DNA from 2 places in the Pseudomonas sp. FG43 genome. Region 1 is predicted to be linked to the other one. Evidence: predicted binding sites of a transcription regulator. Region 1 holds the regulator's gene; the other holds the start of a gene.
What was found. Region 1 encodes LexA, which represses DNA repair genes until DNA is damaged. Its sites were predicted from a motif close to CTGTNTNNNNANACAG; they were not measured.
Positions count from the first base shown of each region.

Region 2: recN (DNA repair protein RecN) is a predicted target of LexA. The motif match lies at 11,866-11,881, and genes of this name have one in related genera.

Region 1 is NZ_JBMDJL010000014.1:33,121-47,901, reverse strand. Features, by position in the region: gene ACODS3_RS17085 (glyceraldehyde-3-phosphate dehydrogenase) at 1-558, opposite strand, end outside; gene mfd (transcription-repair coupling factor) at 774-4,226, shown strand; gene ACODS3_RS17075 (CsiV family protein) at 4,238-4,762, shown strand; gene ACODS3_RS17070 (DEAD/DEAH box helicase) at 4,830-7,565, shown strand; gene ACODS3_RS17065 (S-methyl-5'-thioinosine phosphorylase) at 7,692-8,432, opposite strand; gene nagZ (beta-N-acetylhexosaminidase) at 8,442-9,440, opposite strand; gene psrA (transcriptional regulator PsrA) at 9,542-10,258, opposite strand; gene lexA (transcriptional repressor LexA) at 10,474-11,082, shown strand; gene sulA (SOS-induced cell division inhibitor SulA) at 11,092-11,562, shown strand; gene ACODS3_RS17040 (hypothetical protein) at 11,578-11,811, opposite strand; gene ACODS3_RS17035 (DUF6586 family protein) at 11,875-12,396, opposite strand; gene topA (type I DNA topoisomerase) at 12,522-14,781, opposite strand, start outside.
Region 2 is NZ_JBMDJL010000013.1:98,060-112,840, reverse strand. Features, by position in the region: gene rlmE (23S rRNA (uridine(2552)-2'-O)-methyltransferase RlmE) at 74-724, opposite strand; gene ACODS3_RS16595 (YhbY family RNA-binding protein) at 831-1,139, shown strand; gene ACODS3_RS16590 (MFS transporter) at 1,160-1,552, opposite strand; gene greA (transcription elongation factor GreA) at 1,581-2,057, opposite strand; gene carB (carbamoyl-phosphate synthase large subunit) at 2,054-5,275, opposite strand; gene carA (glutamine-hydrolyzing carbamoyl-phosphate synthase small subunit) at 5,413-6,549, opposite strand; gene dapB (4-hydroxy-tetrahydrodipicolinate reductase) at 6,763-7,566, opposite strand; gene dnaJ (molecular chaperone DnaJ) at 7,591-8,724, opposite strand; gene dnaK (molecular chaperone DnaK) at 9,049-10,965, opposite strand; gene grpE (nucleotide exchange factor GrpE) at 11,069-11,632, opposite strand; gene recN (DNA repair protein RecN) at 11,905-13,578, shown strand; gene fur (ferric iron uptake transcriptional regulator) at 13,630-14,037, opposite strand; gene ACODS3_RS16540 (outer membrane protein assembly factor BamE) at 14,136-14,657, shown strand; gene ACODS3_RS16535 (RnfH family protein) at 14,724-14,781, opposite strand, start outside.

The sequences.
Region 1 (14,781 bases):
CAGGCTGGCACGCTTGACCAGATCGTTTTCCGCGCCTTTGCGGACAACGATGGCGCGCAGGCGCAGGCCTTCGCCGCCACCGGTCTTCTCGATCAGGATACGGGCCAGCAGACGACCGATACGGCCGAAACCGTAAAGCACGACGTCGGTGCCTTTGGCAGGAGTGGCGTTTTTCTTGCCAACCACACTGGCCAGCTCTTCACGCACGAACTGCTCGGCGGAACGGCCATTGCCTTCGGCCTTGAATTTCACGGCCAGCTTGCCCAGGTCCACCGAAGCGGCGCCCAGCTCAAGCTCGCTCATCGCCTTGACGAGCGGGAAAGTCTCGTGCACGGACAACTCAAGTGCGTCGGACTGGCGATGACGCGCAAAGCGGTGAGCTTTGAGAATCGCGATGACTGAACGGTTGATCAGGCTGCGGCCATAGATCGAACTCACCACATTGTTATTGCGGTAGAGCTGGCCGATAAGCGGAATCATCGCCTCGGCGAGCGCTTCACGATCGATCCATTCACCAAGACACTGGTCGGGCTTCTGAGTCACGGGAACCTTCCACATGTAGGGGCTGAAAAAAGGGGCTACATTATGCCGCCGCCTTTGTTTATGAGCAATGCGCCGTTGTCAGATCGATGCGCACTACATTTGTTCCCCATACACGCAGGAAATTGCCGGGCCAGGCTTTTTATGCTTCAAGCTGAGCTGAAAACTGACAGCCACCACCTTCCCCCGGTACAATCGCCGCCCCTGTCGCAACGCCTGGAGTCCGACCTTCCGTGCCCGTTCTGCGTCTACCGCTTCTTCCTGCCGCCGCAGGCAAACAACACTGGGGCAACCTTCCCGGTGCCGCACTGAGCCTGGCTATTGCCGAGGCCGCCAGCGCCGCCAAGCGCTTCACCCTGCTTCTGACCGCCGACAGCCAGAGCGCCGAGCGGCTGGAACAGGAGCTGAGGTTCTTCGCTCCGACGCTGCCGGTCCTGCACTTTCCGGACTGGGAAACCCTGCCCTACGATCTGTTCTCGCCGCACCAGGACATCATTTCCCAGCGCATCTCCAGCCTCTATAGCCTGCCGGAACTGGATCATGGTGTATTGGTAGTCCCTATCACCACGGCCCTACATCGACTGGCACCGACCCGCTTCCTGCTGGGCAGCAGCCTGGTGCTGGATGTCGGTCAGAAGCTTGATGTCGAGGCCATGCGCACGCGCCTGGAAGCCAGCGGTTATCGCTACGTCGACACGGTGTATGAGCATGGCGAGTTCACGGTGCGCGGTGCGCTGATCGATCTGTTCCCGATGGGCAGCAAGGTGCCGTACCGAATCGACCTGTTCGACGACGAAATCGAAACCCTGCGCACCTTCGACCCGGACACCCAGCGCTCCATAGACAAGGTCGATTCGGTACGCCTGCTGCCGGCCCGCGAATTTCCGCTACAGAAAGAAGAAGTCACACGCTTCAAGGCCCGCTTCCGCGAGCGCTTCGATGTGGACTTCCGGCGCAGCACGATCTTCCAGGACCTGAGCAGCGGTATCACGCCAGCCGGTATCGAGTACTACATTCCGCTGTTCTTCGAAGAAACGTCGACCCTGTTCGATTACCTGCCTCAGGACACACAAGTGTTCTCGCTACCCGGCATCGAACAGGCCGCCGAGAATTTCTGGAACGATGTGCGCAACCGCTATGAAGAGCGCCGCATCGACCCGGATCGCCCGCTGCTGCCGCCTGCCGAGCTGTTCCTGCCGGTGGAAGACTGTTTTTCACGCCTCAAAAGCTGGCCGCGAGTCGTTGCCAGCCAGCAGGATGTCGAGCCCGGCGTCGGTCGCGAACGCTTCCCGGCCCAGGGCCTGCCGGATCTGGCCATCGAAGCCAAGGCCAGCCAGCCGCTTGCCGCGCTGTCGACCTTTCTCGACGAGTTCCCCGGCCGCGTACTGTTCACTGCCGAATCCGCAGGACGCCGCGAGGTGCTGCTGGAGCTGCTGGATCGCCTGAAACTAAGGCCCAGGACTGTCGATAACTGGCTGGACTTCGTCAACGGCAAGGACCGGCTGGCAATCACCATTGCACCTCTGGACGAAGGCCTGCTGCTTGAGCAGCCGGCACTGGCACTGGTCGCTGAAAGCCCGTTGTTCGGGCAGCGGGTCATGCAGCGTCGACGTCGCGAAAAGCGCAACGACGGCGGCAACAACGATGCAGTGATCAAGAACCTGACCGAGTTGCGCGAAGGCGCGCCGGTGGTGCATATCGATCACGGCGTTGGTCGCTATCTTGGCCTGGCGACGCTGGAAGTCGAAAACCAGGTTGCCGAGTTCCTGATGCTGGCCTATGCCGAAGACGCCAAGCTTTACGTTCCGGTCGCCAACCTGCACCTGATTGCCCGCTACACCGGCAGCGACGACGACAACGCGCCGCTGCACCGCCTGGGCTCGGAAACCTGGCAGAAAGCCAAGCGCAAGGCCGCCGAACAAGTACGCGACGTTGCTGCTGAACTGCTGGATATCTACGCACGCCGGGCCGCCCGCGAAGGCTATGCCTTCCAGGACCCGAAGGCCGATTACGCCACCTTCAGCGCCGGGTTCCCGTTCGAGGAAACGCCGGACCAGCAAACCACCATCGAAGCCGTACGCGCCGACATGCTGGCGCCCAAGCCCATGGACCGGCTGGTCTGTGGCGATGTGGGTTTCGGCAAGACCGAAGTCGCGATGCGCGCCGCGTTCATTGCCGTACACGGCGGACGTCAGGTGGCAATTCTGGTGCCTACCACCCTGCTCGCCCAGCAACACTACAACAGCTTCCGTGACCGCTTTGCAGACTGGCCGGTCCGGGTCGAGGTCATGAGCCGTTTCAAGTCCGCCAAGGAAGTGAGCGCTGCCGTGGCCGATCTGGCCGAAGGCAAGATCGACATCGTCATCGGCACCCACAAGCTGTTGCAGGACGATGTGAAAATCAAGAATCTGGGGCTGGTGATCATTGACGAAGAGCACCGTTTCGGAGTTCGCCAGAAGGAACAGCTCAAGGCCCTGCGCAGTGAGGTCGACATCCTGACCCTGACCGCAACACCGATCCCGCGGACCTTGAACATGGCGGTGTCGGGCATGCGCGACCTGTCGATCATCGCCACACCACCTGCCCGCAGGCTTTCGGTGCGCACTTTCGTCATGGAGCAGAACAAGCCGACCATCAAGGAAGCACTGTTGCGCGAGTTGCTGCGCGGCGGTCAGGTCTATTACCTGCACAACGACGTCAAGACCATCGAAAAATGCGCCGCCGACCTGGCTGAACTGGTCCCCGAGGCACGCATCGGCATCGGCCACGGCCAGATGCGCGAACGCGAACTCGAACAGGTGATGAGCGACTTCTATCACAAGCGCTTCAACGTACTGATCGCCTCGACCATCATCGAGACCGGCATCGACGTGCCAAGCGCCAATACCATCATCATCGAGCGCGCCGACAAGTTCGGCCTGGCTCAGTTGCACCAGTTGCGTGGCCGGGTCGGGCGCAGCCACCACCAGGCCTACGCCTACCTGCTGACACCGCCACGCAAGCAGATCACGCCGGATGCGGAAAAGCGCCTGGAAGCCATCGCCAACACCCAGGACCTGGGCGCAGGCTTTGTACTGGCCACCAACGACCTGGAAATCCGTGGTGCCGGCGAACTGCTGGGCGACGGCCAGAGCGGCCAGATCCAGGCCGTCGGTTTCACGCTGTACATGGAAATGCTCGAACGCGCCGTCAAGTCTATCCGCAAGGGCGAACAGCCGAACCTCGACCAGCCTCTGGGTGGCGGTCCGGAAATCAACCTGCGGGTCCCGGCATTGATTCCAGAGTCCTATCTGCCGGACGTGCATACCCGGCTGATTCTCTACAAGCGCATTGCCAATGCCGCCGACGAGGATGGTCTCAAGGATCTGCAAGTGGAGATGATCGACCGCTTCGGCTTGCTGCCCGAACCCACCAAGAGCCTGATACGCATCACGCTGCTCAAGCTGCATGCCGAGCAGCTGGGCATCCGCAAGATCGATGCCGGGCCTCAGGGTGGACGTCTGGAATTCGCAGCCGATACACCGGTTGACCCGCTGACACTGATCAAACTGATCCAGAGCCAGCCCAACCGCTACAAATTCGAAGGTGCCACACTCTTCAAATTCATGGTCCCCATGGAGCGTCCCGAAGAGCGCTTCAATACGATCGAAGCGCTGCTTGAGCGCCTGACCCCGAAAACTGCTTGAAGGATTCATCCATGCGTCTGTTTCGTTCATTGATCCTGCTGCTGACGCTTGTCGCCCCGACAGCCTTTGCCGACAGCCTGTATCAGGTGGAAATGATCCTGTTTCGCCAGCTCGGCGAGCCTGCCGCAACATTGCAGTTCGCCCCCGAAGACTGGAGCGCCGGAGCCAGCCGGATCGACTCCAGCAACCAGCGCAGCCCTGCATTGAACGATATGGCCAAAAAACTTCAGGACAGCGGCACTTATCAAGTGCTGCTGCAGAAGGCCTGGCAACAGAGCATCGGCACCGAAAAAAGCAAAATGGCCGTTACCAGCGGCCAGGAACAGCTCGGCCACTTCCCGATAGAGGGCACCGTCAGCCTGGCCATCGCACGCTTTACCGATATCTCTGCGGACTTCTGGATCAACCAGCTTGATCCCCATGGCATATTGATCAGCAGTGAGCGCATGAAACAGAGCGCCAGGGTCAAGAACGGCGAGCTGATCTATCTGGATAACAGCAATCTGGCCCTGCTGATAAAAGTTTCTCCCCTTTGAGCATTCAGGAGCGCGACTGCGCTCCCTTTCTTTTGAGCATCGCTACGGCGTAGGGCTTTTTAAAACTGTGTCGTCCATTCTCGAAAAAGTCCTTGCCTCTGCATGGACACAGCTATTCAAACCCCAGACTCTTGAGCGGGGGTACAGCTACGCCCTGCAAAAACGCATCGCACTCGAAGAGTCCAGCCCGCAGATCATTCGTACCACCTGCCGGGGCTCAGGGTTCGAGCTCTACACCCAGACCCTGCTGTTCAAGGACCCGGATCGCTACAAGAATTTCCTGGTCTGCAAATGCACCTGCCCTGTACACAATGACTGCAAGCACTGCGTAGCAGCCATGCACTTCCTGCAGGACCCGGCAAACAAGCCTGCCATTGCAGCCGCCATGGCCTCGCATACTCCAGAGGTCGTCGAGCCCAAGGCCACTCTGCCCGAACGCCTGATCGACGATATGAAACCCGTACCACGCCTGATTCTGGCCAGTGTCGAGTTCAGCGCCTATGAACCGCGCAACGGGCGCATGCAGCGTCATATCCAGCATCGGGCAGCGCTGGCCTTCGCCTATGGCAAGCACTATGCCGTTGGCACGACCAACGTCAGCATTCTGGTCAGCTCCCTGGGCAGCGATCTGGTCAACCAGAAGAGCGACATCATCGAGCACACCGAAACCGAAACCCTGCGCATACGCCGCCAGGGCGAGCAGGAGCGGCAATATCGCCAGCAACTGAACGACATCGGTTTCAAGGTCGCCACCCGGCAAAGCAAGGCCCTGCCCGACAGCGCCGGCGACATGTATGAACTGCCCACCGACAAGGCGTGGCTGCATTTTGTGCTGGACGATCTGCCAAGGCTGCGCGAGCAAGGCTGGGAAATCGAGATACGCGATGACTTCGGCTTTGATGTCACTCCCGTGGATGACTGGTATGCGGTCATCGATGAAGAAACCGAACGCGACTGGTTCGATCTGGAACTGGGCATCATCGTCAACGGCGAGCGCCTGAGCCTGCTGCCGATTCTGATCAACCTGCTGCGCAGCCACCCGGAACTGATGAGCCCTTCGGCCGTTGCCAAGCGCGGCGATGAAGAGCAATTGCTGGTCCAGCTCAACCACTTCACCCAGAGTGGCGGCGGGCCGGTGCAGGTTGCACTGCCCTATGGCCGCCTCAAGCCAGTGCTGGCAACCCTCGGTGATTTCTACTGGCGCGAGGAAGACAGCAACACCCTGCGCATGAGCCGGGCCGATGCTGCGCGCCTGACCGAACTCGATGATATGCCGCTGGTCTGGCAAGGCGGCGACCGGCTGCGACAGTTCGCCGAACGACTGGTGAATATCAAGGATGCGCCGGTCAGCCTGCCCGAAGGCCTGAACGCCACGCTACGCCCTTACCAACTGGAAGGCCTGAGCTGGATGCAGTCCTTGCGCGAGCTGGAAGTCGGCGGTGTTCTGGCCGATGACATGGGCCTGGGCAAGACCCTGCAAACCCTGACGCATCTGTTGATGGAGAAGCAGGCCGGGCGCCTGGATCGCCCTGCCCTGGCCGTCATGCCCACCAGCCTGATCCCCAACTGGCTGGACGAAGCCGAAAACTTCACACCGCAACTCAAGGTCCTGGCCCTGTATGGCGCCAATCGTCATCAGGAAGCCAGCAACCTTCAGGACTACGACCTGATCCTGACCACCTACGCCCTGCTGCCACGAGATCTTGAACTGCTGGAGAAACTGCCGCTGCACGTGCTGATTCTCGATGAAGCGCAATACATCAAGAACCCCAACAGCAAGGCAGCCCAGGCAGCCCGCAACCTAAATGCCCGCCAGCGCCTTTGCCTGAGTGGCACGCCGCTGGAAAACCACCTGGGCGAGTTGTGGTCGCTGTTCCACTTCCTGATGCCCGGCTGGCTGGGCAGCAGCAAGGAATTCAACAGCAACTACCGAACGGCCATCGAAAAACACGGCAATGTGGATCGGCTGCACCACCTCAACGCCCGTATCAAACCGTTCCTGCTGCGCCGCACCAAGGAGCAGGTCGCGACCGAACTGCCCCCCAAGACCGAGATCATTCACTGGGTCGAACTCAATGACGCGCAACGCGACGTCTACGAGACCGTACGCCTGGCCATGGACAAGAAGGTACGCGACGAGATCACCCGCAAGGGCGTGGCCCGCAGCCAGATCATCATTCTTGAAGCCCTGCTCAAGCTGCGTCAGGTCTGCTGCGACCTGCGACTGGTCAACGACGACATGCCGATTCCTGGCAAACAAGGCAGCTCGGCCAAGCTGCAAAGCCTGATGGAGATGTTCGAGGAACTGCTGGCCGAGGGCCGCAAGATCCTGCTGTTCTCGCAGTTCACTTCGATGCTGACCCTGATCGAGCAAGAGCTTGAACAGCGCGGCATTCCCTACGCCCTGCTCACGGGCTCGACCCGCGACCGCCGCACACCGATCCACGACTTCCAGAACGGCAAGCTGCCGGTATTCCTGATCAGCCTGAAAGCAGGAGGCACCGGCTTGAACCTGACCGCTGCCGACACCGTGATTCACTATGATCCGTGGTGGAACCCGGCAGCCGAAAATCAGGCCACCGACCGCGCTTATCGCATCGGTCAGGACAAGCCGGTATTCGTCTACAAGATGATTGCCCGTGGCACCGTGGAAGAGAAGATCCAGCGCTTGCAGCAAGAGAAATCGGCACTGGCGGCAGGCGTTCTGGATGGGCGCTCGGCGGGTGACTGGAAGCTACGGGACGAAGACCTGCAGGCGCTGTTCGCGCCGCTGCCGGCTGCGCCGAAGAAAGGCAGGAAATAAGAGGCCAGGTGGCTCAAAACTCGTGGGAGGGGCCTTGGCCGCGACAGCTTCATCATCAACGCTGAAAATGTGTTGCCTGTAAGCTGGTCGTCGCGGCCAAGGCCCCTCCCACAAGTGATATGTACGCTACTGCGCCGAAAGCACCCGCGCCAGGGTCGCTTTCACTTTGCCCATGCCATCACGCAGCGCCTGCTCGATCTCGGCCATGGTGATGATTGCCGTGGACTTGCCCGCCGCCGGATTGACCACCAGCGCCAGACAGGCGTAATCCAGCTCCAGCTCGCGAGCCAGCGCTGCTTCGGGCATCCCGGTCATGCCGACGATGTCGCATCCGTCACGCTCAAGGCGAACGATCTCGGCCACCGTCTCCAGACGCGGCCCCTGGGTGCAGGCATACACACCACGATCACTGAACTCGCAACCCTCTGCCGCCAGAGCGGCAATCAGCCGGGCACGCAGCGCTTCGCTGTAGGGGTAGCTGAAGTCGATATGGGTGACCTGCTCCAGATCGTCGGCAAAGAAGGTGTGCTGACGACCACTGGTGTAATCCACCAGATCATGGGGCACGCAGAAATGGCCGGTACCCATGGCCGGATGGATACCGCCCACGGCGTTCACTGCCAGGATCGCCTGCGCACCAGCCTGCTTCAAGGCCCAGATATTGGCGCGGTAATTGACCTGATGCGGCGGCAGACGATGAGGATGACCGTGGCGGGCCAGAAACATCACTTCGCGACCGGCATAATCCCCGATCTGGATTTCGCCGGACGGCGCACCATAAGGCGTATTCATGGGCAGAGACTGGCGAATGTTCAGCCCTTCAAGCTGGGTCAGGCCTGTACCACCGATAATCGCGTAAACCGTCATTGCAAATCCTTAATCGATCAATTGTGCATTGCGCAGCGCTTGAAGCGCCGTCAGCCAACGCGGGTGCTGGCGATAATCCGTCGAGGCATGTGCCTGACCCCGCATGCGGGCAATGCGCGCAGAAGGCTTGACCTTCAGGCGTTGTGCCGCACTCAAGGCCAGCTCGGCAGCAGCCCGGTCATTACAGACCAGCCCCATGTCACAACCGGCCGTCAGAGCGGCCTCGATGCGACTGGCCGCATCGCCCACCACATGAGCACCCGCCATGGACAGGTCGTCACTGAAGATAACACCGTCAAATTGCAGTTCGCCGCGCAGGATCTCCTGCAACCAGCGACGGGAGAACCCGGCAGGCTGCGAATCGACCTGCGGGTAGATGACATGGGCAGGCATCACGGCGGCCAGTTGTTTGCTCAGGCGCGCAAAGGGCACGAGGTCCTTGCTGCGGATTTCGTCCAGGCTGCGCTCATCATTGGGGATTGCCACATGGGAATCGGCTTCCGCCCAGCCATGCCCGGGGAAATGCTTGCCAGTGGCCGCCATGCCGGCAGCCTGCATGCCACGGATAAAGGCACCGGCCAGCAAGGCCGCACGTTCGGGATCGCCCTCGAAGGAACGGGTTCCGACCACCGCGCTGCGCTGGAAATCGAGGTCCAGTACCGGCGCGAAACTCAGGTCCAGGCCAACAGCCAGCACTTCGGTCGCCATCAGCCAGCCACAGTGCTCAGCCAGCAACTCGGCATCAGGTTTATCGGCAATGGCGCGCATTGCAGGCAAACGCACGAAGCCTTGTCGCAGGCGTTGCACCCTGCCACCCTCCTGATCCACCGCCAGCAGCAGATCAGGGCGAACAGCGCGAATCGCCGCGCTCAACTCGCGTACCTGACGTGGATGCTCGATGTTACGGGCAAAGATAATCAAACCGCCCACTTCGGGCTGACGCAGAAACTGACGATCTTCGGCGGTCAACCAGGTACCGGCGACATCGACCATCAGGGAGCCTTGCAGGCCAGAACTCATAGAAAAACCCTTAACACACCATTGCCAATCAATCCGGGCATGGTGCTTGATCCTGGAGCCTCGCGCAATGCGAGCGCATCCAGGAATCGTCAGGCCTTGGCAGTTGCGGGGGCGCTTGAAGAGCTTTTGGTGCGCGGCTTGAGCTGCGCAGCGATCATTGCGGCATCCGTCACGCCGGTTTCCGCACGCATGCCAGCCGCCAGGAACGGCACCATCAGGCGCATGACCTGCTCGATGGAGGTGTTGACGCCGAAATCGGTCTCGGCAATGGCGCGCAAGGCCTTGATACCGGACATGCTGAAGGCTGCGGCACCCAGCATGAAATGCACACGCCAGAACAGCTCGATAGGCGGAATACGCGGGGCAGCTTCATTGACCAGAGTCATGTAGCGGCGAAACACCTTGCCGTACATGTCTTCAAGATAGCGACGCAAATGGCCCTGGCTCTGGCTGAACGCAAGCCCCAGCAGGCGCATGAAGATCGACAGGTCATTGCCGCTGCGTGGCTGAACGACCAGAGCCTGCTCGACGAGCATTTCCAGCAGCTCTTCAAGGGTTGGCTTTTGCTCGGGCCTGGCCTGACGACGCTCCAGCTCGCGTTCGAGACTGATGCAGAACGGCCCCAGAAAACGCGAGAACACAGCCTGGATCAAGGCCTTCTTGGAGCCGAAGTGATAGTTCACTGCAGCCAGATTGACCGACGCCTTGCTGGTAATCAGACGCAAGGAGGTTTCAGCAAAGCCTTTTTCTGCGAACAATTGCTCGGCAGCATCAAGAATGCGTTCAACGGTTTCCGACTGGGCCATGGCTCTCTGCCTAACAAACGAACGTTTGAAACATACGTATCAGCCGGGCCTCTTGTCAAGCGCGGGCGTTCATATTGTGGCCGAACAGTCACGTATCGAGCCTCCAGGCGACGGACTGTAGCGACCGTCCGGCGACGAAAATAAAAAGGACGATTGCCAACACGCTTTCACTGTATATAATCCCAGTCACTGTATAAAAAGACAGAGCGCTCGCCATGATCAAACTGACGCCACGCCAAGCCGAGATTCTGGGCTTTATCAAACGCTGCCTCGAAGACAATGGCTACCCGCCTACCCGCGCCGAAATCGCTCAGGAACTGGGTTTCAAATCTCCCAACGCGGCCGAAGAACACCTCAAGGCACTGGCCCGCAAGGGCGCCATTGAAATGACTCCGGGCGCATCACGCGGCATCCGCATTCCGGGCTTTGAAGCCAAGCCCGACGAAAACAGCCTGCCCATCATCGGTCGCGTTGCTGCCGGCGCCCCGATCCTGGCCCAGCAACATATCGAAGAGTCCTGCAACATCAACCCGACCTTCTTCCACCCAAGTGCCGATTACCTGCTTCGGGTACACGGCATGAGCATGAAGGACATCGGCATTCTGGACGGCGACCTGCTGGCCGTGCATACCACTCGCGAGGCCCGCAACGGCCAGATCGTCGTGGCACGGATCGGCGACGAGGTCACGGTAAAACGCTTCAAACGTGAAGGCAGCAAGGTCTGGCTCATTGCTGAAAACCCGGAGTTCGCACCCATCGAGGTCGATCTCAAGGATCAGGAGCTGGTGATCGAAGGCCTGAGTGTCGGCGTCATTCGCCGCTAAGGAGACGTTATGCAGTTCCATCAAGCACCGCACACGCAATTACCACTGTTCGAGGCGTTCCTGGCCCAGCCACTCGCCCCGATGATTGCCGAAGATACCGAAAAGGCCTGGGGCAGCGAGCCAGAAGCCTTCAGTGAACTGACATTGCGTGGCGCGGCCGGGAGCTGCCTGAGCCTTATGGCACCTATCCTTCGGGAACTGAGCCAGGACACCAACGACCGCTGGCTGACTCTGATTGCACCACCCCCAAGCCTTACCCAGACATGGCTAAGGGATGCAGGGCTCAACAGAGAGCGAATCCTGCTATTGCAACCTCGGGGAAATCAAAGCGCACTGGAGTTGACTCGCGAAGCACTCAGACTGGGACGCAGTCATACGGTAGTCAGCTGGATCAATCCGCTGGGTTCCGCTGCTCGTCAGCAACTGGTGAAGGCGGCGCGGATCGGGGATGCGCAGAGTTTGAATATTCGACTGGGCTGATTGATTGCCCAGTCGTCAATGAAGGACCCGAGGCCCCGAGTCCTTCTCAAGCTCACCTTCAGCCAATCGTCCGGCCATCTGCACACCTACGCTCAGCATCGCCTTGGCAATCTCGACATGCTGACCCTGCATGAAAGACTTGGCATCCGCCGAGAAATCAAGGGTAACCAGCGCCCCTTCATCATCGGCACGACGCAATTCTATGCGGCCGTCAGGTAGTTCGACAATTTCAAGAAAAGAGGTAGGCATCAGGACAAATACTCCGCGAAAGGCCGACATTGTACCAGTCTGCCAGCTTGTAGATCATTGGTTTTAGCACTCGCTCAAGCCTTCACGAAAACGAATGGCCAGACCCTTTAGTTGTTGCCGCCAGCCTTCCAGTTCCTCACGACCCAACTCAAATGCAGGCTCATCATCCAGATTTACCGCGACAATCATCGGCTGGGTCACGTCTCCCTTCGGGGCCTTGGGTGCGCGAGGCGGCTCGAACAAGGCGTTGTAGGCCGCAAGAAGCTGCGCCAGCCAGGTTTCCCGATGCCGCGCCAGCTCGACCAGTTCAGCCATCTCCGGGATCGCCACGGCATCCAGCACTTCCTGAGTCAGCAGCAGTTCGGCACGAGGCGCATTGGCCTGAGGCAAGCGGTAGAAACCGGCAATCTCATGACACAACCCCAGCAGCGCGCCATACAAATGAAACAGGACAGCTTCACGCTCGGCCTGAAGCAGCGCCTGAGCATTGATGGCCTGCCCTTTTTCAGCCTTGCCCAGCGCTTCAAGCGCAAGCCCGGCAAAGTAGATCTTCTGGTTGGTGCGGGTATAGAGCTCATGAGCCATGGCAGCATTCTCCATAACGGTCAGATAAAAAGAACATAGCCACAAGCACCAAAGCTCCCGACAGGACAACCCCGCCAAGAGCCTCTCTGGACAACCTGTGCCCGACTGACGCCGGGCAACTTCGGTCAGCGCTTGTCTTCGACCTTCCAGACACCACCATCATAGAAAGCACGCCAGCCGGTCGGCTTGCCTTCCACTTCGGTCTGGACATATTGCTCTTTGGTTTTGCGGCTGTAACGGATTACCGCCGGACGGCCATCGGGGTCTTTCTTCGGCGCTTCGCAGAGGAAGTGATACTTGGGATCGATTTCATCCTTGTGCGGCACAATCTCAATGACCAACGGCGCACGGGTTTCGCGGTTCTTCGGGAACTGGCTTGCGGCCAGGAACAGGCCGGAAGCACCGTCGCGCAGGATGTAGGTGTCATCAACCTTGTCGCACTTGAGCTCAGGCATCTTCACCGGGTCCATCTTCGGTGGTGCGGCATCACCGCTCTTGAGCAGCTTGCGGGTGTTCTTGCACTCGGCATTGGTACAGCCGAAGAACTTGCCGAAACGCCCGGTCTTGAGCTGCATCTCACTGCCGCACTTGTCGCACTCAAGGCTCGGACCTTCGTAGCCCTTGATCCGGTAAGTACCCTCTTCGATCTCGTAACCCGAGCAATCCGGGTTGTTGCCGCAGATATGCAGCTTGTGTTTCTCATCCAGCAGATAGGCATCCATGGCCGTGCTGCAGACCGGGCAGCGATGCTTGCCACGCAATACGCGGGATTCGGACTCACCTTCGTCATCCTCGGCGATCTCGTCACCGGGCGTCAGGTTGACCGTTGCCTTGCAGCGCTCCTTCGGCGGCAGGCTGTAGCCCGAGCAACCGAGGAATACACCAGTCGACGCGGTACGGATCTGCATCGGGCGACCACACACCTTGCACGGAATGTCGGTCATTACCGGCTGGTTGGCGCGCATGCCGCTGTCGGGAGCCTCGGCCACTTCGAGCTTCTTGCGGAAGTCGCCGTAGAACTCGTCCAGCACGTTCTTCCAGTCACGCTGCCCCTGGGCCACATCGTCGAGGTTCTCTTCCATCCCGGCGGTAAAGCCGTAGTCCATCAGGTTGGAAAAGCTCTCGGACAGGCGACCGGTCACGATATCGCCCATTTTTTCCGAGTAGAAACGGCGATTATGCAATGCAACGTAGCCACGGTCCTGAATGGTCGAAATGATCGCCGCATAGGTCGAAGGACGACCGATACCGCGCTTTTCCATTTCCTTGACCAGGCTTGCTTCGGAGTAACGCGCTGGCGGCTTGGTGAAGTGCTGGCTCGGGTCCAGTGTCACCAGTTTCAGGGTTTCGCCCTGAGCCATGTCCGGCAACACGCCGTCATCGCCCGGTTTGGATATCTGCGGCAATACGCGGGTGTAACCGTCGAACTTCAGGATGCGGCCCTTGGCACGCAGCTCGAAATCACCGGCAGCAACGCTGACCGTGGTCGACAGGTACTGAGCCGGAGGCATCTGGCAGGCCACGAACTGGCGCCAGATCAACTCGTAAAGGCGCTCGGCATCACGCTCCATGCCTGTCAGCTTGCTTGGATGGGTATTGACGTCGGACGGACGAATCGCTTCGTGAGCCTCTTGTGCGCCTTCCTTGCTGCTGTAGACATTCGGGGATTCCGGCAGGTATTTCTTGCCGAACTCAGTCTCGATGTAGGTGCGCGCCATACTGACGGCATCGGCCGACAGGTTGGTGGAGTCGGTACGCATGTAGGTGATGTAGCCCGCTTCATACAAGCGCTGGGCCATCATCATGGTTTTCTTCACGCCAAAGCCCAGGCGGTTACTGGCAGCCTGCTGCAGAGTGGAGGTGATGAACGGTGCCGACGGCTTGCTGCTGGTCGGCTTGTCTTCGCGCTTGACGATGCTGTAGCTGGAAGCCTTGAGCTTTTCCAGAGCCGCCATGGCCTGGGCTTCGTTGAGCGGCTTGAAGGCCTCACCGTTTTCCCTGGCGACTTCAAAGCGCACATTGGCGCCCTTGGCAGTGCCCAGGTCGGCATGGATTTCCCAATACTCTTCAGGATTGAACGCGCGAATCTCACGCTCACGCTCAACCACCAGCTTCACGGCAACCGATTGCACACGACCGGCTGACAGGCCACGGGCAACCTTTTGCCAGAGCAGCGGCGACACCATGTAGCCCACGACGCGGTCGAGGAAGCGACGGGCCTGCTGGGCGTTCACACGGGCGATATCCAGCTCGCCTGGCTTTGAAAAGGCTTCCTGGATGGCTTTCTTGGTGATTTCGTTGAACACCACGCGCTTGAAGCGGCTGTCATCTCCACCGATGGCTTCGCGCAGGTGCCAGGCAATGGCTTCCCCTTCGCGGTCCAAG
Region 2 (14,781 bases), on a different contig from region 1:
GTGAAACTTTGACTGCATGATGGTCATACATGCGCCATCAGCATAGCCATTTGAAAAAAGCTATCGACCACCTTCAAAGACGCTCATCGCTTGCAGCGCCTTCGACTGCGCGAAAACCGCGAGCCAGCAGGTATTGCTCACGAGACCTGTCTCGCGACGACAACGGCTTGCGCATCTGCACCTTGTCGAAAAGCTTGCGGATATCCTTGTGGTACACATCAAAGCCCTCGCCCTGGAAGACCTTGATCAGGAAATCACCACCCGGTCGCAAGACCCGACCGGCAAGATCCAGTGCCAACTCGCAGAGGAACATTGCACGCGGCATGTCCACTGCACTCAATCCACTCATATTGGGGGCCATATCGGAAATCACAAGGTCTACCTGTGTATTGCCGACAGCTTCCAGGATTTGAGCGAGAACCGCGTCCTCGGTGAAGTCCCCTTTGATGAAGGTCACATCGGGGATGCTGTCCATATCAAGGATATCGGACGCGATCAGGCGACCCTGACCACCAATCAGACGACTGGTCACCTGAGACCACCCCCCCGGAGCCGCCCCAAGGTCAATGACCGTCATGCCTGGACGGATGATCTTGTCCTTCTCCTGGATCTCCAGAAGCTTGTAGCTGGCACGGGAACGGTAACCGTCCTTTTGCGCCATTTTGACGTATTTGTCATCAAAGTGTTCTTTGAGCCAGTTATGGCTTGTCTTGGAACGGGCCACGGGGCACCTCAAAAATAAAACGAGTCGTGATTAACTGGGCGGTCCCGGACTCGCTCGGGTAAACTGGCCGCCGCTTTTTTACAAGATCAGACGCAGGGGTCAGATTATGCCGCTCACTCAAGAGCAGAAGAAACAATACAAATCCATTGGCCACCATCTGAAACCAGTATTGATCGTGGCTGACAATGGTTTGACTGAAGGTGTGCTCGCCGAACTTGAACGCGCACTGAGCGATCACGAGCTGATCAAGATCAAGCTCAACATCCTCGATCGCGAAAGCCGCCTCCAGACCATCGCAGAGCTCTGCAAGGCCGGTTCAGCGGACCTTGTGCAGGTCATCGGCAAAATGGCGTTGATCTATCGCAAGAACCCAAAGGTAAACAAGCAATTGTCCAACGTCCACCGCGCAAGCTGATTTAAAAAGCCAGGGCGCCTTCAGCGCGCCCTGATGCTCCTTCCCGGTACAGGCTGCAAGACCAGCAACAAGCCGCTCAACGCCAACACCAGATAACTCAGCAACTGCCAATGCAGAGCATCGGCAAACCAGTGCCGGAGCACGTAATAAGCCGCTGACGACATCAATGCAACCGAAAGCAATTGCCCGCGAAAATCCCGCCAGACACTTGCCAACCGCTCGAACCGGACAAGAAGCACCAATTGAAGTAACGCACAGGCCGCTGCAAAACTTACCAGCAAAGCACTGGCGCGATTGGCAAACTGGTCGATGAACAACGGTGCAAGGCCTGTCTGATCAAGCACAGCCAATGTCGCCAGATGCAGCAGGACCAGCCCGCCTACCCACAAGGTCTGGGCAAGCTGCCAGATAATTGCGCCCGCAGGAAACGGGCGCACCCCATCAAACGTGACGGACTTCAATGATCTCGTACTCGATCACACCGCTAGGCGTTTTCACCGCCACCACATCACCCTCTTCCTTGGCAATCAAGGCGCGAGCGATAGGCGAACCGACGGAAATCTTGCCCAGTTTGATATCGGCCTCATCCTCACCAACGATCTGATAGGTAACAGATTCGTCGGTTTCAACGTTGGCGATCTGGACAGTCGTACCGAAAATCACCTTCCCTGTATGAGGAATGGTGGTGACATCGATGATGACCGCATTCTGCATACGGCCTTCGATATCCCGGATACGCGCCTCAACCATACCCTGCTGCTCGCGGGCAGCATGGTATTCGGCGTTTTCCTTGAGGTCGCCCAGCTCGCGCGCAGTACCGATGTCCTGGCTGAGCTTGGGACGAACCACCTTGGTCAGATGCGTCAACTCTTCTTCCAGGGCGCGAGCGCCCTGGACAGTCATTGGGTATTTGATCATGCCTTCAATCCTGCATGTAGATCCTGCAAGCGCCGCACGGTCTTTTCAGGACCGAACTTGAGCGCTTCGCAGATGGCCTCGCCTGCAGCAATAGTAGTGGTGCAGTAAATCTTGTGCTGCAAGGCGTTACGACGAATGGAGTAAGAATCGGCGATGGACTGACGGCCTTCGGTGGTGTTGATGATCAGAGTGACTTCGTCATTCTTGATCATGTCGACCACGTGAGGACGGCCTTCAGTCACCTTGTTGACACGACGGACCTTCAAGCCCGCAGCTTCGATCAGCTTCGCCGTACCGGCGGTCGCCACGATCTCGAAACCGAGGTTGATCAGATCGCGGGCAACACCAGCAACCAGTGGCTTGTCGTCATTGCGCACGCTGATGAACGCAGTGCCGCCTGTCGGCAGAATCTCGCTGGCGCCCACCTGAGCCTTGGCAAAGGCTTCACCGAAGGTATCGCCCACGCCCATGACTTCACCGGTCGACTTCATCTCTGGGCCGAGGATCGGGTCAACACCCGGGAACTTGGCGAACGGGAAGACCGCTTCTTTCACGCTGTAGAAGTTCGGAATGATTTCCTTGGTGAAACCCAGCTCTTTCAGGGTTTTGCCTGCCATGACGCGGGCAGCGATCATGGCCAGGGAAACACCGATGCACTTGGACACGAAAGGCACGGTACGCGATGCACGCGGGTTCACTTCGATGACGTAGATGTCTTCGCCTTGCAGCGCCAACTGAACGTTCATCAAGCCGACAACGCCCAGCTCAAGGGCCATCTTCTTGACCTGCTCGCGCATCTCGTCCTGGATGTGAGCCGGCAGCGAGTAAGGCGGCAGCGAACATGCGGAGTCACCGGAGTGAACGCCTGCCTGCTCGATGTGCTGCATGATCGCGCCGATGACGACATCGGTTCCGTCGCAGACTGCATCGACGTCCATTTCGATTGCACAGTTCAGGAAGTGGTCCAGCAATACCGGGCTGTCGTTGGAAACCTGAACGGCTTCACGCAGGTAACGCTTGAGTTCTTCTTCCTGGTAGACGATTTCCATCGCCCGGCCGCCCAGTACGTAGGACGGACGCACAACCAGCGGGTAACCGATTTTTGCGGCAGCGCGAATGGCTTCGTCTTCGCTGCGCACAGTCGCGTTTGGCGGCTGACGCAGGTTCAGGCGTTCAACCATCTGCTGGAAGCGCTCACGGTCTTCTGCACGGTCGATAGCGTCAGGGCTGGTGCCGATGATCGGCACGCCAGCAGCTTCCAGGGCACGAGCCAGCTTCAGAGGAGTCTGGCCGCCGTACTGGACGATCACGCCTTTAGGCTTCTCGACGCGCACGATTTCCAGAACGTCTTCCAGAGTCACAGGCTCGAAGTACAGACGGTCGGAGGTGTCGTAGTCGGTCGATACGGTTTCCGGGTTGCAGTTGACCATGATGGTCTCGTACCCGTCTTCGCGCAGCGCCAGAGCCGCGTGTACGCAGCAGTAGTCGAACTCGATGCCTTGACCGATACGGTTAGGACCGCCACCCAGGATCATGATCTTGTCGCGGGTCGACGGGTTGGCCTCGCACTCTTCTTCGTACGTCGAGTACAGATAAGCAGTGTCGGTGGCGAACTCGGCAGCGCAAGTATCGACGCGCTTGTAGACCGGGAACACTTCCAGCTTCTGGCGATGAGTGCGCAGGTTCTTCTCGGTAACGCCCAGCAGCTTGGCCAGACGCGCATCAGAGAAGCCTTTGCGCTTGAGGCGGAACATCAGGTCACGGTCGATAGCCGAAAGACCCAGTGTCTTGACCTTCTCTTCTTCCTTGATCAGATCTTCGATCTGCACCAGGAACCAAGGGTCGATCATGTTCATGCCGAAGATTTCTTCGACAGTCAGGCCTGCGCGGAAAGCATCGGCGACGTACCAGATACGCTCGGCACCCGGAACAGTCAGCTCACGCTTGAGCGTGCTCATGCTGTCCGGATCGGCCAGGTCCAGCTTCGGATCAAGACCGCAGACACCGACTTCCAGACCACGCAGGGCTTTCTGCAGGGATTCCTGGAAGGTACGGCCGATGGCCATGACTTCGCCGACCGACTTCATCTGGGTAGTCAGGCGGGCATCAGCCTTGGAGAACTTCTCGAAAGCAAAGCGTGGCAGCTTGGTGACAACGTAGTCGATGGACGGCTCGAAGGACGCCGGGGTCTTGCCACCGGTGATGTCGTTCTGCAATTCGTCGAGGGTGTAGCCGACTGCCAGCTTGGCAGCAACCTTGGCAATCGGGAAACCGGTAGCCTTGGAAGCCAGAGCGGAGGAACGCGAAACACGCGGGTTCATCTCGATCACGACCATGCGGCCAGTGTCCGGGCAGATACCGAACTGCACGTTGGATCCGCCGGTTTCGACACCGATCTCGCGCAGTACAGCCAGGGAGGCGTTACGCAGGATCTGGTATTCCTTGTCCGTCAGGGTCTGTGCAGGCGCAACAGTGATCGAGTCACCGGTGTGCACGCCCATCGGGTCGAAGTTTTCGATGGAGCAGACGATGATGCAGTTGTCCTTTTTATCGCGGACAACTTCCATTTCGTACTCTTTCCAGCCGATCAGCGATTCGTCGATCAGCAGCTCCTTGGTCGGAGAAAGGTCCAGACCACGGGCGCAGATTTCCTCGAACTCTTCACGGTTGTAAGCGATGCCGCCACCGGTGCCGCCCATGGTGAAGGACGGACGGATGATGCAAGGGAAGCCCAGCTTCTCGAGAACGGCGTTGGCTTCCTCCATGGAGTGGGCAATACCGGAGCGCGGGCATTCCAGACCGATGGATTTCATGGCCTTGTCGAAACGCGAACGGTCTTCGGCCTTGTCGATGGTGTCGGCATTGGCACCGATCATTTCAACGCCGAACTTCTCCAGAACGCCTTCGCGCTCCAGATCCAGTGCGCAGTTCAGTGCAGTCTGGCCGCCCATGGTAGGCAGTACTGCATCCGGGCGCTCTTTTTCGATGATCTTGGCAACGGTCTGCCACTTGATCGGCTCGATGTAAGTGGCGTCAGCCATGGCCGGGTCGGTCATGATGGTCGCAGGGTTGGAGTTAACCAGAATGACGCGGTAACCCTCTTCGCGCAGAGCCTTGCAGGCCTGGGCGCCGGAGTAGTCGAATTCACAGGCCTGACCGATCACGATAGGACCGGCGCCGAGAATCAGGATGCTTTTAATATCTGTACGTTTTGGCATGGGGTTGTCACTCAAATCCGTAGGTCAGTCGGCAAGCCGTCTTGAACATTTCTTTGCGGTGACCTGGGTGGCGACAACCGGACTCGCTGTCCGGGGCCACCCTGGGCACCTGCTTACTACATTCTCAAGGCAGCCGGTCAGCGTCGCTTGGCCATGGCTTCGATAAAGCGGTCAAACAGGGGAGCCACGTCATTCGGACCCGGGCTTGCTTCAGGGTGACCCTGGAAGCTGAAGGCGCTCTTGTCCGTGCGCTCGATACCTTGCAGGGTGCCGTCAAACAGCGACTTGTGGATGGCGCGAACGTTGCTCGGCAGAGTCGATTCATCAACCGCAAAACCGTGGTTCTGGCTGGTGATCATGACGACGCCGGTATCCAGATCCTGGACCGGGTGGTTGGCACCGTGGTGGCCGTGACCCATTTTTATCGTCTTGGCACCGGAGGCCAGAGCCAGCAACTGGTGACCCAGGCAGATACCGAAAACCGGAATCTCGGTTTCCAGAACTTCCTTGATGGCCTTGATGGCGTAGTCACATGGCTCAGGATCGCCTGGGCCGTTGGACAGGAAAACACCGTCCGGGCTGTAGGCAAGTACATCGCTGGCAGGCGTTTGCGCCGGAACCACGGTGACGCGGCAGCCGCGCTCGACCAGCATGCGCAGGATGTTGACCTTGACGCCATAGTCGTAGGCCACGACATGGTACGGCAGCTCGGCAGCAGCGATTTCAGGATGGCTGTCGGTCTTCAGGCTCCAGACGCTGGAGCGCCACTCGTAGCTTTCCTTGGTGCTGACCACTTTGGCCAGGTCCATGCCTTTGAGGCCCGGGAAGCCGCGAGCCGCTTCGATTGCAGCCTCTTCGGAAATGTTGTCACCGGCGATGATGCAGCCGTTCTGAGCACCTTTCTCACGCAGGATGCGGGTCAGGCGACGAGTATCGATACCCGCGATGGCAACGACATTGTTGGCCTTGAGGTATTCGTCCAGGGGCTGCTTGTTACGCCAGTTGCTGGATACCAGTGGCAGGTCACGAATCACCAGACCTGCGGACCATACGCGATTGGACTCGGCGTCTTCAGGCGTGGTGCCTGTGTTGCCGATGTGCGGGTAGGTCAGAGTAACGATTTGCTGGGCATAGGAAGGATCGGTAAGGATTTCCTGATAGCCGGTCATTGCGGTGTTGAACACCACCTCACCAACGGTCTGACCGTCGGCTCCAATGGCTTCGCCGCGAAAAATGCTGCCATCAGCAAGGGCAAGTATGGCTGGCTTAGTCAAGAAGACCTCCCGTAAATAAAGCCTGAAAGGGCGTTCGCAGGTTGCAAAAAAGCGGAATGACGTAGATACGTCACCCCGCTTTCTTATCGAATCATCTGCGCGCTTTTAGTGGACACACTAAAGCTGTAGCTTACAGAAAAAGCCTTTTTTGGTCTACCACCAATGAGCCCGAAAACCCACGGAATGCGACAAGGCTAAATCCGGTACTCACAATCAGCGCAGCTCCAGCACATCCTGCATGTCATAAAGACCAGGAGCCTTGCCATCGAGCCACATGGCAGCTCGCACAGCACCCTTGGCAAATGTCATGCGGCTGGATGCCTTGTGGGTGATTTCCACGCGCTCGCCATCGGCAGCGAACAAGACCGTATGATCACCCACGATATCGCCAGCCCTGATGGTCGCAAAACCAATCGTCTGACGATCACGGACACCAGTCTGGCCTTCACGACTATGGACAGCGACCTTCTCCAGATCACGACCCAACGCCTCGGCAACCACTTCCCCCATGCGCAATGCCGTGCCCGAAGGGGCATCGACCTTGTGCCGATGGTGAGCTTCGGTGATTTCGATATCGACATCATCACCCAGCACGCGAGCCGCCGTATCCAGCAGCTTCAGGCAGAGGTTCACACCCACACTGAAGTTGGCAGCGAAAACGATAGGGATCTCTTTCGCCGCCTCAACCAGCTGCAGCTTCTCTTCAGCACTGAAACCCGTGGTGCCGATGATCATGGCCTTGCCCGCCTTGCGGCAGAAAGCCAGATTCTTGAGCGTCACAGTAGGATGCGTGAAGTCGATCAAGACATCGAACTCATCGGCAACCCGGGCAACATCACCCGACAACGGCACGCCGATACGACCCAGCGCAGCCAGCTCTCCGGCATCAGCGCCCACCAGCGTGCTATCAGGACGATCAATGGCAGCAGTCAGCCCGGCGCCCGGCGCTGACAGAACCGCCTCAATCAAAGTCTTACCCATGCGCCCGGCGGCGCCCACCACAGCAATACGTCGCATAACCTTCTCCTGCCGAATCAGCCCTTACAAGTCACCGAAGAAACGCTTCACACCCTCGAACCAGCCACTGGCCTTCGGAGAATGAGAGTCGTCGCCTTCAAGCGAGGTACGGAACTCTTCGAGCAGTTCACGTTGACGCTTGCCGAGATTGACCGGGGTTTCAACCGCGACACGACACATCAAGTCGCCAGCGCCGCCGCCACGCACCGGAGCCACACCCTTGCCACGCAAGCGGAACTGCTTGCCGGTCTGAGTACCCTCAGGGATCTTCAACTTGACCCGACCATCCAGCGTCGGCACTTCAAGCTCGCCACCCAGGGCCGCATCAGTGAAGCTGATTGGTACTTCGCAGTACAGATGCTTGCCGTCGCGCTGGAAAATGGCGTGTTCACGCACATTGATCACAACGTACAGGTCGCCGGTCGGCCCACCCTGAGAACCCACCTCACCTTCGCCGGACAGGCGAATGCGGTCACCGGTATCGACACCTGGCGGAACCTTGACCGAGAGGGTCTTGGATTCTTCGACACGACCTTCGCCATGGCACGAATCGCACGGATCGGAAATGATCTTGCCGTGACCATGGCAACGAGGACAGGTTTGCTGCACGGAGAAGAACCCCTGCTGCATGCGCACCTGACCAATGCCGCCGCACGTCGGGCAAGTGACCGGCGAAGAGCCTTTCTTCGCGCCACTGCCATCGCAAGGCTTGCAGTTGACCAGTGTCGGAACACGGATATTCACGGTCGTACCGCGAACCGCTTCTTCAAGATCCAGCTCAAGGGTATAGCGCAGATCGCTGCCGCGCTGTGCGCCGCCACGACCGCCACCACCACGGCCACCGCCGAAGAAGTCGCTGAACACATCACCGAAAATATCGGAGAAGTTCGCACCGCCAGCACCACCACCGAAACCGCCGCCACCCATGCTCGGGTCTATGCCGGCATGGCCGTACTGATCGTACGCCGCACGCTTGCTGGCATCGGACAGGACTTCATAGGCCTCATTGGCCTCTTTGAACAGCTCTTCCGCAGCCTTGTCATCAGGGTTGCGGTCCGGGTGGTGCTTCATCGCAAGGCGGCGATAAGCCTTCTTCAGCTCAGCCTCGCTGGCACCTCGCTCCACCCCCAACACTTCATAATAATCACGCTTTGCCATAATTCTTCCGCACTCTTGAGGACGTTCGGCAAGACCCTCCTGAGCCTCGCCAAACTCGTTGAGCCCCATACAGGCCCGGACCCAACTCACGTCAATTCAACGATCCTGGTCTTCATTCGACAGCCAGTTACCTGGCTGAGAAAGCGGCAGAACGAGTCGTCACGCAGGAGCATCACGACCTTGCCACATGGCCTGCGGACAAAAATCCGCACGCCGAAATTTTGCTTGTTCCAGACACGCCAACGCGGGAGCAAGCTCCCGCGCGGCGACATCCTACCAGCCACCGCTCGGAACGGGTCAACTGGCTTTCAAGCAAGCATGTGCTTACTTGTGGTCTTTCACTTCTTCGAACTCGGCATCGACAACGTCATCAGCCTTGGCTTTCTCTTCAGCAGGCTGAGCAGCAGCCTCTGGGTTCTCGGCCTGCTCAGCGTACATTTTCTGAGCGATTGGCGCGGAAACCTTGGACAGCTCTTCGATCCTGGCTTCGATAGCAGCCTTGTCGTCGCCTTTGACGGCAGCTTCCAGAGCAACCAGAGCAGCCTCGACAGCAGTCTTCTCTTCTGCGGTCACTTTGTCGCCAGCATCGCTGATCATCTTGCGAGTCGAGTGAACCAGTGCATCACCCTGGTTACGGGCAGATGCCAGCTCTTCGAACTTGCGGTCTTCTTCGCTGTTGGCTTCAGCGTCGCGGATCATCTGCTGGATTTCTTCGTCCGACAGACCCGAGTTGGCCTTGATCACGATGGACTGCTGCTTGCCAGTCGCCTTGTCTTTCGCGCCTACGTGCAGGATGCCGTTGGCGTCGATGTCGAAGGTAACTTCGATCTGTGGAACGCCACGTGGAGCTGGCGGGATCTCGGCCAGGTCGAACTTGCCCAGGGACTTGTTCTGACCGGCTTGCTTACGCTCACCTTGCAGCACGTGAATGGTTACAGCGTTCTGGTTGTCATCGGCAGTCGAGAACACTTGCGATTTCTTGGTAGGAATCGTGGTGTTTTTCTCGATCAGCGCAGTCATCACGCCGCCCATGGTTTCGATACCCAGAGTCAGCGGGCTGACGTCCAGCAGCAGAACATCCTTGACGTCACCGGCCAGTACCGCGCCCTGGATAGCAGCACCCATGGCAACAGCTTCGTCAGGGTTGACGTCTTTACGAGCTTCTTTACCGAAGAACTCTGTCACCAGCTTCTGGACCAGCGGCATACGAGTCTGGCCACCGACCAGGATCACGTCGTTGATCGCGCCGATGTCGATGCCGGCATCTTTCAGAGCAATACGGCATGGCTCGATAGTGCGCTGAACCAGGTCTTCAACCAGAGATTCCAGCTTGGAGCGCGAGATTTTCACGTTCAAGTGCTTTGGACCGGTAGCGTCTGCAGTGATGTACGGCAGGTTGACGTCGGTCTGCATGCTGGAAGACAGCTCGATCTTGGCTTTTTCAGCAGCTTCTTTCAGACGCTGCATCGCCAGCGGGTCACCTTTGAGGTTCATGCCGCTTTCTTTCTTGAATTCGTCGACGAGGTAGTCGATCAGACGAATGTCGAAGTCCTCACCACCCAGGAAGGTGTCGCCGTTGGTTGCCAGCACTTCGAACTGGTGCTCGCCGTCAACTTCAGCAATTTCGATGACCGAAACGTCGAAAGTACCGCCACCCAGGTCATAAACGATGACAGTGTGGTCGCCCTTCGCCTTGTCCATGCCGTAAGCCAGAGCGGCTGCGGTTGGTTCGTTGATGATACGTTTGACGTCCAGACCCGCGATGCGACCGGCATCCTTGGTGGCTTGACGCTGGCTGTCGTTGAAGTAGGCCGGAACGGTGATGACCGCTTCGGTGACGGTCTCGCCGAGGTAGTCTTCGGCGGTCTTCTTCATTTTCTTCAGGATTTCGGCAGAAATCTGAGGAGGAGCCATCTTCTGGCCATTTACTTCAACCCAGGCGTCGCCGTTGTCAGCCTTGGCGATCTTGTACGGAACCATCTGGATGTCTTTCTGTACGACGTCTTCTTCAAAGCGACGGCCGATCAGACGCTTTACTGCGTACAGAGTGTTGTGCGGGTTGGTTACTGCCTGACGCTTGGCGGACTGGCCGACCAGGATTTCACCATCGTTGGCGTAGGCAATGATCGAAGGAGTAGTACGAGCGCCTTCGGCGTTCTCGATAACCTTGACGTTGCCGTTTTCCAGAATAGAGACGCAGGAGTTGGTGGTCCCCAGGTCAATACCGATAATCTTGCCCATCTTTGACTCTCCCGAAACTTTTGATTTGGTTGCCGCAACTGCGTTTACAAATTGCGGTAGCTCTTAAACGCTTGGCCTATAAATGGGGGCCAGACACCTGATTTCAAGCCTGCTCATCAATTGATGGCGAAACAGGCGACGGTGCCTTGCTGACCACGACCATGGCCGGACGCAGCAGACGACCGTTGAGCTGATAACCCTTCTGGAACACTTTCAGAACGCTGTTTGGTTCGACATCCGCGCTTTCCTGCATCGCCATTGCCTGATGATGTTCGGCATTGAATGGCTGGCCGTGCGGGTCGATTGCTTCCAGTTGATAGCGCTTGAGGGTGTCGTTGAACATCTTGAGCGTCAGCTCGATACCTTCACGCATCGGACGAATGCTTTCGTCGTCCGGGCTGGACAGGTCCAGGCCACGCTCCAGGCTGTCCACGATAGGCAGCAGATCGCCAGCGAACTTTTCAAGAGCGAATTTGTGAGCCTTTTCCACATCCTGTTCTGCACGACGACGTACGTTCTGCAGATCCGCAGCAACACGCAGGGACTGGTCTTGTGCCGCAGTCAATTGCTCTTCGAGCACCTGCACACGAGTTGCCAGATCATCACTCGAAGCTGTCTCGCCAGCCTGATCCTGGGTTTGCGCATCCAGATTCTGTTCGTCAGCCATAGTGTTCTCCTCTCAAAAACGTCCGCGAACCCATCTCGCGCTTCTGCCCCCCTATATGGGAACGTATTTTCAGGCTTCAAGGGCCCGACACGATGGATATGTGCATTGCCTGAAAATTTTCCTCTGCCGTCGAAGCGCTGAGCGGACCAGTTTTCATTACTGCCAGGACTAAAAAAGCTCGTTACCCGATCAAATCGAGCTAAGTGCAAGCATTGTCAGAACCAAATAAAACACTGTATAAATAACCAGACAAATCGCTTGGGAGCCACTCCATGCTGGTGCACCTTTCCGTACATAACTACGCCATCGTCGAACACCTTGATCTGGAACTGGATCGAGGCATGAGCGTAATCACTGGCGAAACCGGTGCCGGCAAGTCGATCATGCTCGACGCCCTGGGCCTGACGCTCGGCGATCGCGCCGACAGTGGCGTCGTCCGCCCCGGAGCCGACAAGGCCGATATCCTGGCCACCTTCGATCTGTCCGATATTCCCGAAGCGCAAACCTGGCTGAAAGAGCGCGACCTGGACAACGACGGCCCGTGCATTCTGCGACGGGTCATAACAGCCGAAGGGCGCTCGCGCTCCTACATCAATGGCACGCCCTGCCCCCAAGGCGACCTGAAAGCACTCGGCGAACTGCTGATCGATATCCACAGCCAGCATGAACACCAGTCACTCCTGAAAACCGATACCCACAGACGCCTGCTGGACGAGTACGCCGGCGCGACCGAACTGGCACGCCAGGTTCAACTGGCAGCCCAGCGCTGGCGCCAGACCCGCCAGGAACTGGAGCGACTCTCCAACTCCGGCGACGAACAGCGTGCCAGACACCAGTTGCTCAGCTATCAACTGGAAGAGCTGGAAGGCCTGAGCCTGGGCGAGAACGAGCTGGAACAGCTTGAGCAGGAACACAAGAACCTGACCAACGCAGAAAGCCTGCTGAGCATCTGTCGTCAGGTCGTCGAACAGTGCAGCGAGAGCGACTCGGGCAATGTCCTGAACGCCCTGACCGCCAGCCTGAATCGCCTCGGCAGTATCAACAACTCACCGACAGCCCTGAGCGAAGCCACCGGCCTGCTGTCCAGCGCGCAGATACAGATAGAAGAAGCCGTTGGCGAACTGAATCGTTTCCTGGACCATTTCGACGCAGACCCTGCCCGCCTGCAACAACTCGAAGAGCGCCTGGACAGCATCTATACGCTGGCCCGCAAACACCGCATTCAGCCGACCGAACTGAGCACATTGCAGCAAAAGCTTCTGGACGAGATCGAAACACTCAATGCCAACGATGAATCCATCGAGCGGCTTGAGCACGAACTGGCTTCATTTGCCCGCCACTATCAGGAAAAAGCCAGGGAGCTGAGTGATTCGCGCCAACGCGCATCAACCGAACTGGCCAGCGCAGTCGAGGAAGAAATCCAGCGCCTGGGCATGCCCGGCGGTCGATTCACCATCGAGTTGAAACCCAATACCGGCAACGACCTGCTTCCCCACGGGCTGGAACAAGTCGAATTGCTGGTCAGCGCCAACCCTGGACAGCCACTGAAAGCACTGGCCAAGGTAGCCTCGGGTGGTGAGTTGTCACGGATCAGTCTGGCCATCCAGGTGATCACTGCACAGACCTCCCGCGTGCCTACTCTGGTATTTGACGAAGTGGACGTGGGCATCGGCGGCCCGACAGCCGAGATTGTCGGCCAGCTACTGCGCCGCCTGGGCGAGCGCGGGCAAGTCATGACCGTCACCCATCTGCCGCAGGTCGCCGCACAAGGTCATCAGCATCTGTTCGTACACAAGGTCAGAGGCAGCGATGCGACACGAACCGCTGTATCGAAACTCAACAAGAACGAACGTATAGAAGAAGTGGCGCGCATGCTCGGCGGCATCGACCTGACCAAGGAGTCTCTGGCTCACGCGAAGAAAATGGTCATCACCGCAAAAAACTGATGCCCCACAAAGCACAAAGGCGACCCTGAGGTCGCCTTTGTCGTCGCTGGCTTACGCCTTTTTGTTACGAACGTAGAGCACAAGATTGTGATCCACCAGATCGTAACCGTGTCTCTCGACGATTGCCTTCTGCAGCTTCTCGATCTCTTCGTCGAAGAACTCGATCACCTCGCCGGACTCCACATTGACCATATGGTCGTGGTGGCCGCCATCAGCCAGCTCGAACACAGCATGACCGCCGTCGAAATTGTGGCGAACCACCAATCCAGCAGCTTCAAACTGAGTCAGAACACGGTAGACCGTGGCCAGACCGACATCCTCGCTAGCCTCCATCAGCGCCTTGTAGACATCTTCGGCACTCATGTGGCGCTGCTCGGCAGAATCGAGCATTTGAAGGATTTTGACCCGAGGCAATGTCACCTTAAGTCCTGCTTTACGTAGTTCGCTATTTTCAACCATGGTCAGCTTTCTCGCAGACGCTGCTTCGCAGCTTCTCTTAATGCAGGTATGATCCGGGTTTACGTTGTCCCAGCCAAGATAGTGGAAGTCGCCCACCGATGCAAAACACCAAGCTCTTGCTAACCAGTTTCACCCTTGTGGGACTGCTCGCACTCGCCGGTTGTTCATTCCCCGGGGTTTACAAAATCGACATCCAACAGGGAAATGTCGTTACGCAGGATATGATAGACCAGTTACGTCCCGGAATGACCCGGCGACAAGTACGGTTTATCATGGGCAACCCCCTGCTGACCGACACATTCCACACTGATCGCTGGGACTACCTGTACAGTCTGCAGCCCGGTGGCGGTGAACGCCAACAGGAACGCATCAGCCTGATCTTCAATGGCAATGACCAACTGGTCAGCCTGTCCGGAGACTTCATGCCCGGCGTGAGCCGTGATGAAGCCATTCTTGGCAATCGCAGCAACCAGACAGTCCCGGCTGAAGCCCAGCCACAGCAGGCACCCGAAGCACCAGCCAAGCCAGGCTCGCTGCTGGACCAGATCCAGAAGGATGTGGACAGCGTCGAAACTGTTCCGGTCCCTGTGCAGGAACCTCTGGAAACAACTCCGCATTAATCGGAAACAGTTTCAACAAGAAAGCCCGGCATGCCGGGCTTTTTGCTGTCTGGAGTTTGGAAAAACTCAGGGCATGGCATCTCTGTTCAAGCGTGCCTTTGCAGCACGCAGGCGCCGCACCTCC